DNA from 2 places in the Brevibacillus nigriterrae genome. Region 1 is predicted to be linked to the other one. Evidence: predicted binding sites of a transcription regulator. Region 1 holds the regulator's gene; the other holds the start of a gene.

Region 1 (4,753 bases):
CTCTTTCAACGCACCGTCATAGATCCCTTTGATCTGTCCCTCTTCAATTGCAAAGTTTCGTTTTAACTTCACTTCGCCTCTGACGATCCCATTCTGGATGCGATAGAATGCATCTTTGCTTTCTCCGCTGTAGTAAAGACTAGCAATCGGTGCCCTCCAGTCTACAACGACAGCATCGAAAGTATCACTTCGCACCACGCCTCTTTTTCCTATGTAAACACGATCCAGGTCATAGGTTTCCTCTTTCAGGAAGTCGATACGACCGAAATACGGTTTGGTTCTAGCATATTCGAGGTGGCGGAGTTCTTTTGCCTTGTTATAATTCACCACCTGCTTGACGTAATCATCCGTTGCTTCACGAATATCTTCACTCAGTTGTGTAATTTCTTTCTCTATGATTGATACTGTTCGGTCAAGATGTTCTTGCTCCGATTGATAGGCTGAATGGCGAACCGACAAAGCGTTCCCCTCCTTAAATAACCCATTTGTGGTGTAATTGTTATCAACTAAAAAATGGAAAGCACTATCCATCTTATCAAATAACGGATTTGTTGGCTATAAAATAAAGTGTGAATCAAAGCGTTGCAGGGCATGAGTCTCTTAGAGAAAAAACTGACGACCAGCAACTATACCCAAGAAGACTCCGACAAGGCCAACGCCTAGACTCAAAACCGAGTACACGAACGCTCGTTCCCACATCCCACTTTGAATGAATTGAACGACTTCAAGAGAAAAGGTAGAGAAAGTCGTAAACCCACCCATGATGCCAGTTGTCAGAAAAATATAGAGAACAGGGGACATGATGCCCTTCTGCTTTCCCCAGACGAAAAACATACCGATCAAAAGTGAACCCACACCGTTGGCCATCCATGTTCCGTAAGGCAAGTTAGGCTGGTTCAGCAACAAGGAAAGCATATAACGAAGCACGCTACCGATAGCTCCACCAACAGCGACCGCAAGCCAATTCATAGTATCTCCACCCACCTTTTATGTAACCAATCAACATACGACAGAAAAGCACCCGCTACAGAGGGGTGCTCATCGTTGAAAACCTGGGTTGACGCTATATTAATGTTTTGGTCCTTTTTCTTCCTCAATATCTTCTACATATCGAATAGAATCAAGATTGAATTTGAGGGAGGTGCGTACAGCTTGAATATATTTCTGACGCAGTTCAGACTGTTCCTTGGCTTCTTCTTCGTTCAGTCCGACCTCTTTAGACTTTTTGGCTAATTCGTTGATTCGTTTGATCTCTTCATCTGAAACCACGATTTCGTTCCCTCCTTCCACATCAACGCATTCCTTTTAAAATCAGGAGATACGCTGCGTACTATCATTTCATTATAGCACAAAGCTGGATGGGAGGAAGCTTGGAAAAAACGAAGAAACCTCTATCAATTTCGAACAGGTATTTTCAAAGACTGTCCAGGATAAATTAAAACATTCTCCAACCCATTCACTTCGATGATGTGATCAACTATCTCACGAATATCCGCATCAGCCGATTGGGAATGCTCCGTTGCCAATTGCCAGACACTCTCACCTGCTTTCACTGTAACAACTTTATATTGAGTGGTATCCGCATTTACAGACCCAACCATCAAACTGCCCATCAGATAAAATACAATTCCTAATAATAACGTGTACAAGATTGCCTGCCCACGAGTAATTCCGATTTTCACACGCTTACTGCCAGCTTTCTTCGCCTGCGGTTGATAATAAAGAGTTGCTTCCATAACGACTACCCCCAAACATTCGTTCTCATTTGTTGTTTTTATCATAATGCGAACGTGTGTTCATGTCAATAGAAAAAAACGAACTTATGTTTGTCGAACGCAAGATCCCATGGTATAATGTAGAAAAAGGTTCGAGAGAGTCGAGGTGTAATAATGTCCAAGCTTTCTAATCGACAACAAGCGATTATTGACTTTATCCGTAGAGAAGTTAAAGATAAAGGGTATCCCCCATCCGTCCGTGAAATCGGTGAAGCTGTTGGACTAGCTTCCAGTTCTACTGTTCATGGGCATTTAGCTCGTTTGGAGAAAAAGGGTCTGATCCGTCGCGATCCTACCAAGCCACGGGCAATTGAGTTACTTGGTGACGGCGATCGTTATCAGGAAGATTTTGATATTTCAGTTGTTCGAGTCCCTGTGCTTGGTAAAGTTACAGCCGGACAGCCGATTACTGCTGTCGAACAAGTCGAAGAGTATTTCCCACTTCCTGAAAATCTCGTTTCTTCTGACAACGTCTTCATGCTGCGGGTATCAGGTGACAGTATGATTGAGGCAGGCATTCTCAATGGTGACTATGTCATCGTTCGCCAGCAAAACGTCGCTACCAACGGCGATATCGTTGTTGCCATGACAGAAGAAGATGAAGCAACGGTTAAGCGCTTCTTCAAGGAAAAAACCCATTTCCGTTTGCAACCGGAGAATTCATCACTAGAACCGATCATCCTTCAATCCGTTTCTATCCTCGGCAAAGTGATTGGTGTCTACAGAAACATTCACTAGTGTCTACATAAGAAAAGCTTGGAAGCTGAACTCAAGGAGCAGCCACCAAGCTTTTTTCATACTAGAATATCGCAATAAAGAACCATGCAATCATCGTCAACTGGATGAACACTTTAACTACAGCACTACCGAGGAATGCGATCAGGGAACCGACCCCCACTTTGACCGCCTTATCTAGCGGCTGCTTCTGGATGAGCGTTTCAACAGCGATAATCAACGCAAATGGCAACAGAATCATCCCGAAAGGCGGAATAATAAAGATCCCCAGCAAGATCCCAGCAATACCCGCAATGGATGACAATCTGGAACCACCAGATTTTTTCACAAAATACAGGTTTGTCAACAAATCCGCTCCATAAGAGAACAAGCTTAAAATTCCCATCCCCCACCAAAACGACGGAGGCAAGCCCGCTGCTCCTGGATCAACCAGAACAAACTGATAAAGCAAGAAACCAATCCATAACAAGATCAGATCAGGCAGCACCGGCAAGAAGATTCCCGCAATGCTGATCCCGAACAACACTACAATCATAATCCATAACAATATCTCCATGGCAACCTCCTGAAATCACCCTATCATTCAATGTGAACACTAGTTGTTTACGTGGTATGTTTCCCAAAGTTTCAAAAACCCTTCTCTTGCACTTGGCAAAAGAAGGGTCTGTATTATTTCCACCACTGATCAAAAGGAGTGACAGGCAATTCCCGCTTGTGTTGGGTTGTTTTGTACCGTTTTTCAATGTTCGCTTTCACACCTGCATCAACGATGTTTCCTGTCAAATACTCATCAAGCTGATGATAAGATATTCCCAATTCATCTTCATCGGCTCGTTGTGGCCTGTTATCCAACAAATCGGCTGTTGGCGTTTTCAAATAGAGTTTTTCAGATGCGTCCAATGCTCGCAAAAGCTCTCTGCCTTGACCTTTTGTAAGACCTGTAAGTGGAAGAATATCTGCTCCGCCATCTCCAAACTTGGTGAAGAAACCAGTTATTGCTTCTGCCGCATGATCGGTCCCAATGACCAAGCTATTTCGATCTCCTGCAATAGCATATTGAGCGATCATTCTCATTCTTGCTTTCACATTTCCTTTGTGAAAATCAGCCAACTCTTGACCAGTAACATCACGGTGTGTAGATACAAGGGCATTTACAGAATCTTGAATGTTAAAAACAATCGTTTCGTCGGGTTTTATAAATACCAAAGCTTCCTGAGCATCATCTTCGTCTTTTTGTACTCCGTATGGCAATCGTACCGCACAGAATTTTGCATCATATCCTTCAATACGTAGCTCTTCTACCGCTAATTGAGCCAATCTTCCTGCTAATGTGGAGTCTTGCCCTCCACTGATTCCTAAGACAAAACCTTTTGCACCTGCCTTTTTACAATAAGCCTTTAGGAACTCTATTCGATTGCGAATTTCCTCTTTACTATTAATAGTTGGTTTGACATGCAAAGCGTCTATTATTTGTTTTTGAGTGTCCATCTTATCTTTACCCCTCACTATCGATAAAGTTTGTTGGTTTTAATGTAGTCGTAACAACAGTCTGGAACCAAGTATCGAGGTTCCCCTCCACGTTTGAATTCTTCACGAATATAGGTTGAACTGATTTCCATCGCCAATCCTTTGTCGATCAAATGAAAAGTACTTCCATTATCGGCGTTTCGCAGAACAGGAGATTTGCTGATCGCTTTTAACATGTCGATCCCGTCTCTTGCCATGACGATAAATTTGTTTTCATTGATTAAACCCTCTGCATTCTTCCATTTTCCCTCACCGATATCAACCAGCAAATCGGCTCCCATGATGAAATAAATTTCATCGTCAGGATACTTCTCTTTAAAGTGTTTCAGCGTGAGGTAGGTGGCAATCTCCCAACCGAATTGTTTCATTTCATAATCATCAGCTACAAATTTATCGTTGTTTTCAATTGCCTTGACAACCAAGTTCCAACGATGCTCGTCAGTGATATTCATGTCTTTATCTGTACGTTGACTAGAGCAAGGCAGAAAAATCACCTTATCCAGTTTGCACCGGTGAGCCACTGTACTCGCTGTCCACAGATGAACATTGGTAATCGGATCAAACGAAGATCCGTAGATTCCAATCTTGGCCATAGTCTCCTCCTTATTTTTGATTGAGCTGATTTACTTTTTGCTGAATTTCTTCGATGAGTTTCATTTTGTTACTCCAACAATTTTGACTTAAGCTAACTGGATATTCCGCAGGATTCATCGTTC
Region 2 (4,753 bases), on a different contig from region 1:
TACAGGTGACAATCGGAAAGTACACCTTCACATTCTCTTTTTCTACCACGATGTCTCCCGGCAGTTTTCCCAATGGAAGGAACCGGCCACCGATTTGCCACAGCAGTCCAATCACGATCAAAAGTGCACCAATTCCAATCAAGAGCTTGGGGAATGAACTCATTCCTTCATCTCCCTCCCAAAGTGGTAATAAGCACTTGGTGTCACAACCCGTCCTCGTGGAGTTCGTTGCAAAAAGCCAATTTGCAGCAGGTATGGTTCATACACATCTTCAATGGTCTGAGACTCTTCCCCGATCGTCGCAGCAATTGTGTCCAGACCGACTGGGCCACCCGCAAATTTATCCATGATCGCAAGCAGTAATTTATGATCCACATGATCGAGTCCACAAGCATCTACCTGTAGTCTCTCCAATGCCTCATGGGCTATTTCCGTCGTAATCATGCCTTCACCCTGTACCTGGGCAAAGTCACGTACACGCTTTAACAGGCGGTTCGCTACCCTTGGTGTTCCCCTTGAACGTTTGGCCACTTCGATTGCTCCGCCCTCTGCAATGCCGATTTGTAATATGTCGGCTGCACGGCTGACGATAAAACTCAGTTCATCCACCGTGTAGTATTCGAGGCGGTTGACGACACCAAAGCGATCACGCAACGGAGAAGAAAGCAGGCCCGCTCGTGTGGTCGCACCGATTAGTGTAAATGATGGAAGATCGAGTCGAACGCTCCTTGCACTCGGCCCTTTGCCGATCATGATATCCAGCGCAAAATCCTCCATCGCAGAGTACAATACCTCTTCGGCTGTCCGATGCAGTCGGTGAATCTCGTCGATGAAAAGGACATCTCCTTCTTGCAGGTTTGTCAAAATCGCTGCCAAATCACCGGGACGCTCGATAGCAGGCCCTGATGTCGTGCGAATATTTACACCCAACTCATTTGCGATAATCTGGGAAAGTGTCGTTTTCCCAAGCCCTGGAGGACCGTACAATAAGACGTGGTCCAGTGATTCCTTGCGCATTTTAGCTGCTTCAATAAACACCTTCAGATTCTCTTTTACTTGAGACTGTCCGATGTACTCCGACAAATACCGGGGGCGCAAACTAAGTTCACTCATATCCTCTTGCCATTGCATATGAGTTGTGATGATACGTTCCTCCACGTCCCGCTACCCCCTCATCAGTTGTGCTAATCCCAACTTCACCAGTTGTTCTACCGAGCTTCCTGTCTGTGATTTATCACGCAGCATCGCTTTGATGGTCTGAAGCTCGTTATCTGAATATCCGAGTGCCTCCAATGCTTCAAGCGCTTCCTGGAATGAGCCAATCGAAGCCACTTCTTGCGATGTTGATGCCACTTCCAAGGTCAGCATGGATGGTGTAAATCCTTTCAGCTTGTCTTTGAGATCAATTATAATTCGTTGTGCCGTTTTCTTGCCGATCCCTGGGAATTTGGTCAAATAATTGACGTTCTCCTGTTGTATCGCAAGAATGATCTGTTCCGGTGATGCTGCTGCAAGAATCGCCAGTGCTCCCTTTGGTCCGATTCCGGTTACATCGAGCAGGCGACGATACATATCCCGATCATCTCGACTAGCAAAACCGTATAAGTGAATGGCGTCTTCTCTCACATGATGATGCGTGAAAAAACGGCGCTTCGTCCCTTCATCTTTTACAAAGGAATAAGGATTCGGACAAAACAGACGATACCCGATGCCCCCTGCTTCTACCACAACAAATTCCGTATCTATGTAACAAACTATACCTTCAACAAAATCAATCATAACCGTACTCCTTCTACCATCTGGTGGTATGCCCTGAAATGAGCATGAGTGATTGCTACACCGAGTGCATCTGCTACGTCATCCGGTTTGGGAACGGAAGGCAGCTTGAGCAGTATACGAACCATCTCCTGGATCTGCTTTTTCTCAGCTCCGCCATATCCCGTAACAGACTGCTTTACTTGCATTGGCGTGTATTCAAATGACGGGATTCCCGCCAATTCTGCTGCAAGCAAAATGACTCCACGTGCCTGTCCTACACTGAATGCGTTGGTAACGTTTTTATTAAAAAACAGCTTCTCTACGGCAATCTCATCCGGCTTGTAAGTTGCGAGCAACTCCTGAGTCGCTTCGTATATCATCTTCAACCGCAACGGAACGGATAATCCTGCCTCTGTTTGAATTGAACCATATTGGACAGGCTTCAACTGACTTCCCTGTTTATCGACAAATCCGAACCCTACAATCGCAATACCCGGGTCTATTCCTAAAATCCGCATGTTCCACTCTCCGCTTTCTTCCTTCTCCATTAACTGTACCACAAGAGTGAGGAAAAGCGAACACTTGTGTGCAAAGAAAAACGTTGTCCATTTCAGGTCTCCCTGACAGCTTGCTCAGGAGACCAACTGTCCGACTTTCCTCATTGTCAGGAAGTGGTCAAACACGTTGCCGCCTCTTATGCTTCGCTGGTTGACCACTTTTTCTCCTGACAATTTCGGAAAATCTGGGCAGGCGCTGCCAAAGTCGCTTTGAAAATGGACAAGCGTTTTTCTTGATTGGGCTACGAAAAGTAAAAACCCGACCCAGTATGACCTGAGTCGGGTTACACGGTGCCTAGTGCTTGTTCATTCCCAGAGCGTCGGAAAAGTCGTGCTGCATGTGCGCATAGTTGTCTACGTGCTCCTGCATATCTTCCTTCAGAATGTTGATTCTGCGGTAATCCAACTTATTGTGCCCTTGGTTCAGTTGAACGTACAAGCGCTGATGGTATTGATCCTTATAGCTTCCTCGAGGCATCGAAGACATGCTGTAGGTCTCCTCCTTTTGTTAGCACCGTATGAAATCAAGTATGGCAATCTTCTCACTGAAATATGTGAAACTGTTGTTTCGTCTTCTATTCTTTTTTTTCATCTTCTGATTGAAATTCTCCATACGTGGAAAGAATGCTGTTGTACTCTGCCAAATCGTGTACACGAATGCCGTTTCGGAGCAAATCCAACTCTTCCTTGGGCAAACTGGCTTCCATCCGAGCCGTATTAATCTGATAGAACGTTTGAATCACCTTTTGCTCTCCAGGAAGACCGTTGAACAACGTTAACATGCCATCCGGTGTCAGCCCAAAATACCCGTTTTTCTTGCATTCGGGTGAAATGTCATTCTCGTGTCTCGCCAGAACGATTTGTTCGCCTTCTGTGGAGACAATCTCCCAGCCGATATATTTTGCCAACAGCTCATCAATCGTCAATCGGGCAGCTTGTATTTTTTCCTCATCCATGGTTCCACAAAGATACGTCCTTCGCAGAATAAGCTCAAACGATTTAGCCATCACAGGCATTGCTTTTTCTTCTTCAAGTTGGTTGGTTGATTGCAAATTTTGTTGTATGTTTACAATTCCTCCGCCCAACACACCCCCGATAAGCAATATGAGTGTCAGGAAGAATAGCTTGTACCTTCGCATTCCAAAAACTCCTTCAATTTCTTTTTTCTCAGTCTTCCCAACCAGTCTGTTCGATATACTAGTGTTGGGGTGAAAAATAGAGAAGATTGAAAAAGTTTTTGTAAAAAATATTTTATAAAAGGGTGAATCATATGTCGAATTCCCAATTTATATGATATTATTTGAGTGTTAAGAAACTTTTTTTTCCAAGATGTTTCTTAATGATATTATTTTTCTATTTTTAAGGAGGTTTTTTTTCTTGAACAAGAAAAAGGTACTGAGTGGTTTAGTCGCTTCTTCTTTGGCAGTAAGCGTATTGGCTGTTCCTGCGTTCGCTGATAACGATCCGGTGGTCAAGCTTCGCATCCTCGAAACTACTGACCTGCACACCAATATGGTGAACTATGACTACTATAAAGATGCAGAAACGAACGAGTTTGGTTTGGCAAAAACAGCATCTTTGATCAAAGCAGCTCGAGCTGAAGTGAAAAACAGCTTATTGTTTGATAACGGGGACTTGATTCAAGGTAACCCACTCGGTGACTATGTTGCGAAAGTAAAACCTTTAAAAGACGGAGAAGTTCACCCGGTTTATAAAGCAATGAACCAATTGAACTACGATGCAGGTAACATCGGTAACCATGAGTTTAACTATGGTCTTGACTTCTTGGGCAAATCCCTCAAAGGTTCCAAGTTCCCTTATGTAAATGCAAACGTATTTATCGATGACAAGGACAAGAACCCGAACAACGACAAAAACTACTTCACTCCATACATCATCCTCGACAAAGTGTTCAAGGATGAAAACGGCAAAGACCAAAAAATCAAAGTTGGTGTAATCGGCTTCGTTCCGCCACAAATCATGGCTTGGGATAAAGCAAACCTCGAAGGAAAAGTAATTACGAAAGACATCGTCGAAACAGCGAACAAATTCATCCCTGAAATGAAAAAAGCGGGCGCTGATGTCATTGTAGCGATCGCTCACAGCGGTTTCGAAAAAGCAGCAGCAAAAGGATTCGACGAAAATGCTACATACTACTTGAGCAATGTTAAAGGAATTGATGCAATTCTTTTCGGGCATGCTCACAAAATCTTCCCAAGTAAAGAATTTGCAACTGTACCTGGTGTAGACGCAGAAAAAGGTACAATCAACGGTGTTGCTTCTGTAATGCCTGGCTTCTGGGGCGACAACCTGGGTCAAATCGATTTGACTTTGCAAAAAGTTCAAGGCAAATGGACAGTAGTGACTTCCCAATCCAAAGCATTGCCTATCTACGACAAAGCGAACAAAAAAGCGCTGGTCGAAGCAGATAAGGCGAT

What was found. Region 1 encodes LexA, which represses DNA repair genes until DNA is damaged. Its sites were predicted from a motif close to CGAACATATGTTCG; they were not measured.
Region 2: ruvC (crossover junction endodeoxyribonuclease RuvC) is a predicted target of LexA. The motif match lies at 2,334-2,347, and genes of this name have one in related genera.

What each region holds. Positions count from the first base shown of each region.
Region 1 covers NZ_JBNCMT010000001.1:121,665-126,417, forward strand. Annotated here, with positions in the region: gene ACPW7N_RS00665 (HelD family protein) at 1-459, opposite strand, end outside; gene crcB (fluoride efflux transporter CrcB) at 601-969, opposite strand; gene ACPW7N_RS00675 (DUF896 domain-containing protein) at 1,069-1,269, opposite strand; gene yneA (cell division suppressor protein YneA) at 1,395-1,736, opposite strand; gene lexA (transcriptional repressor LexA) at 1,890-2,513, shown strand; gene ACPW7N_RS00690 (DUF456 domain-containing protein) at 2,575-3,066, opposite strand; gene nadE (ammonia-dependent NAD(+) synthetase) at 3,180-3,998, opposite strand; gene nadD (nicotinate-nucleotide adenylyltransferase) at 4,016-4,630, opposite strand; gene ACPW7N_RS00705 (nicotinate phosphoribosyltransferase) at 4,641-4,753, opposite strand, start outside.
Region 2 covers NZ_JBNCMT010000034.1:25,236-29,988, reverse strand. Annotated here, with positions in the region: gene ACPW7N_RS21200 (DUF2905 domain-containing protein) at 1-163, opposite strand, end outside; gene ruvB (Holliday junction branch migration DNA helicase RuvB) at 160-1,158, opposite strand; gene ruvA (Holliday junction branch migration protein RuvA) at 1,165-1,779, opposite strand; gene ruvC (crossover junction endodeoxyribonuclease RuvC) at 1,776-2,276, opposite strand; gene ACPW7N_RS21180 (hypothetical protein) at 2,611-2,802, opposite strand; gene ACPW7N_RS21175 (BofC C-terminal domain-containing protein) at 2,891-3,454, opposite strand; gene ACPW7N_RS21170 (bifunctional 2',3'-cyclic-nucleotide 2'-phosphodiesterase/3'-nucleotidase) at 3,693-4,753, shown strand, end outside.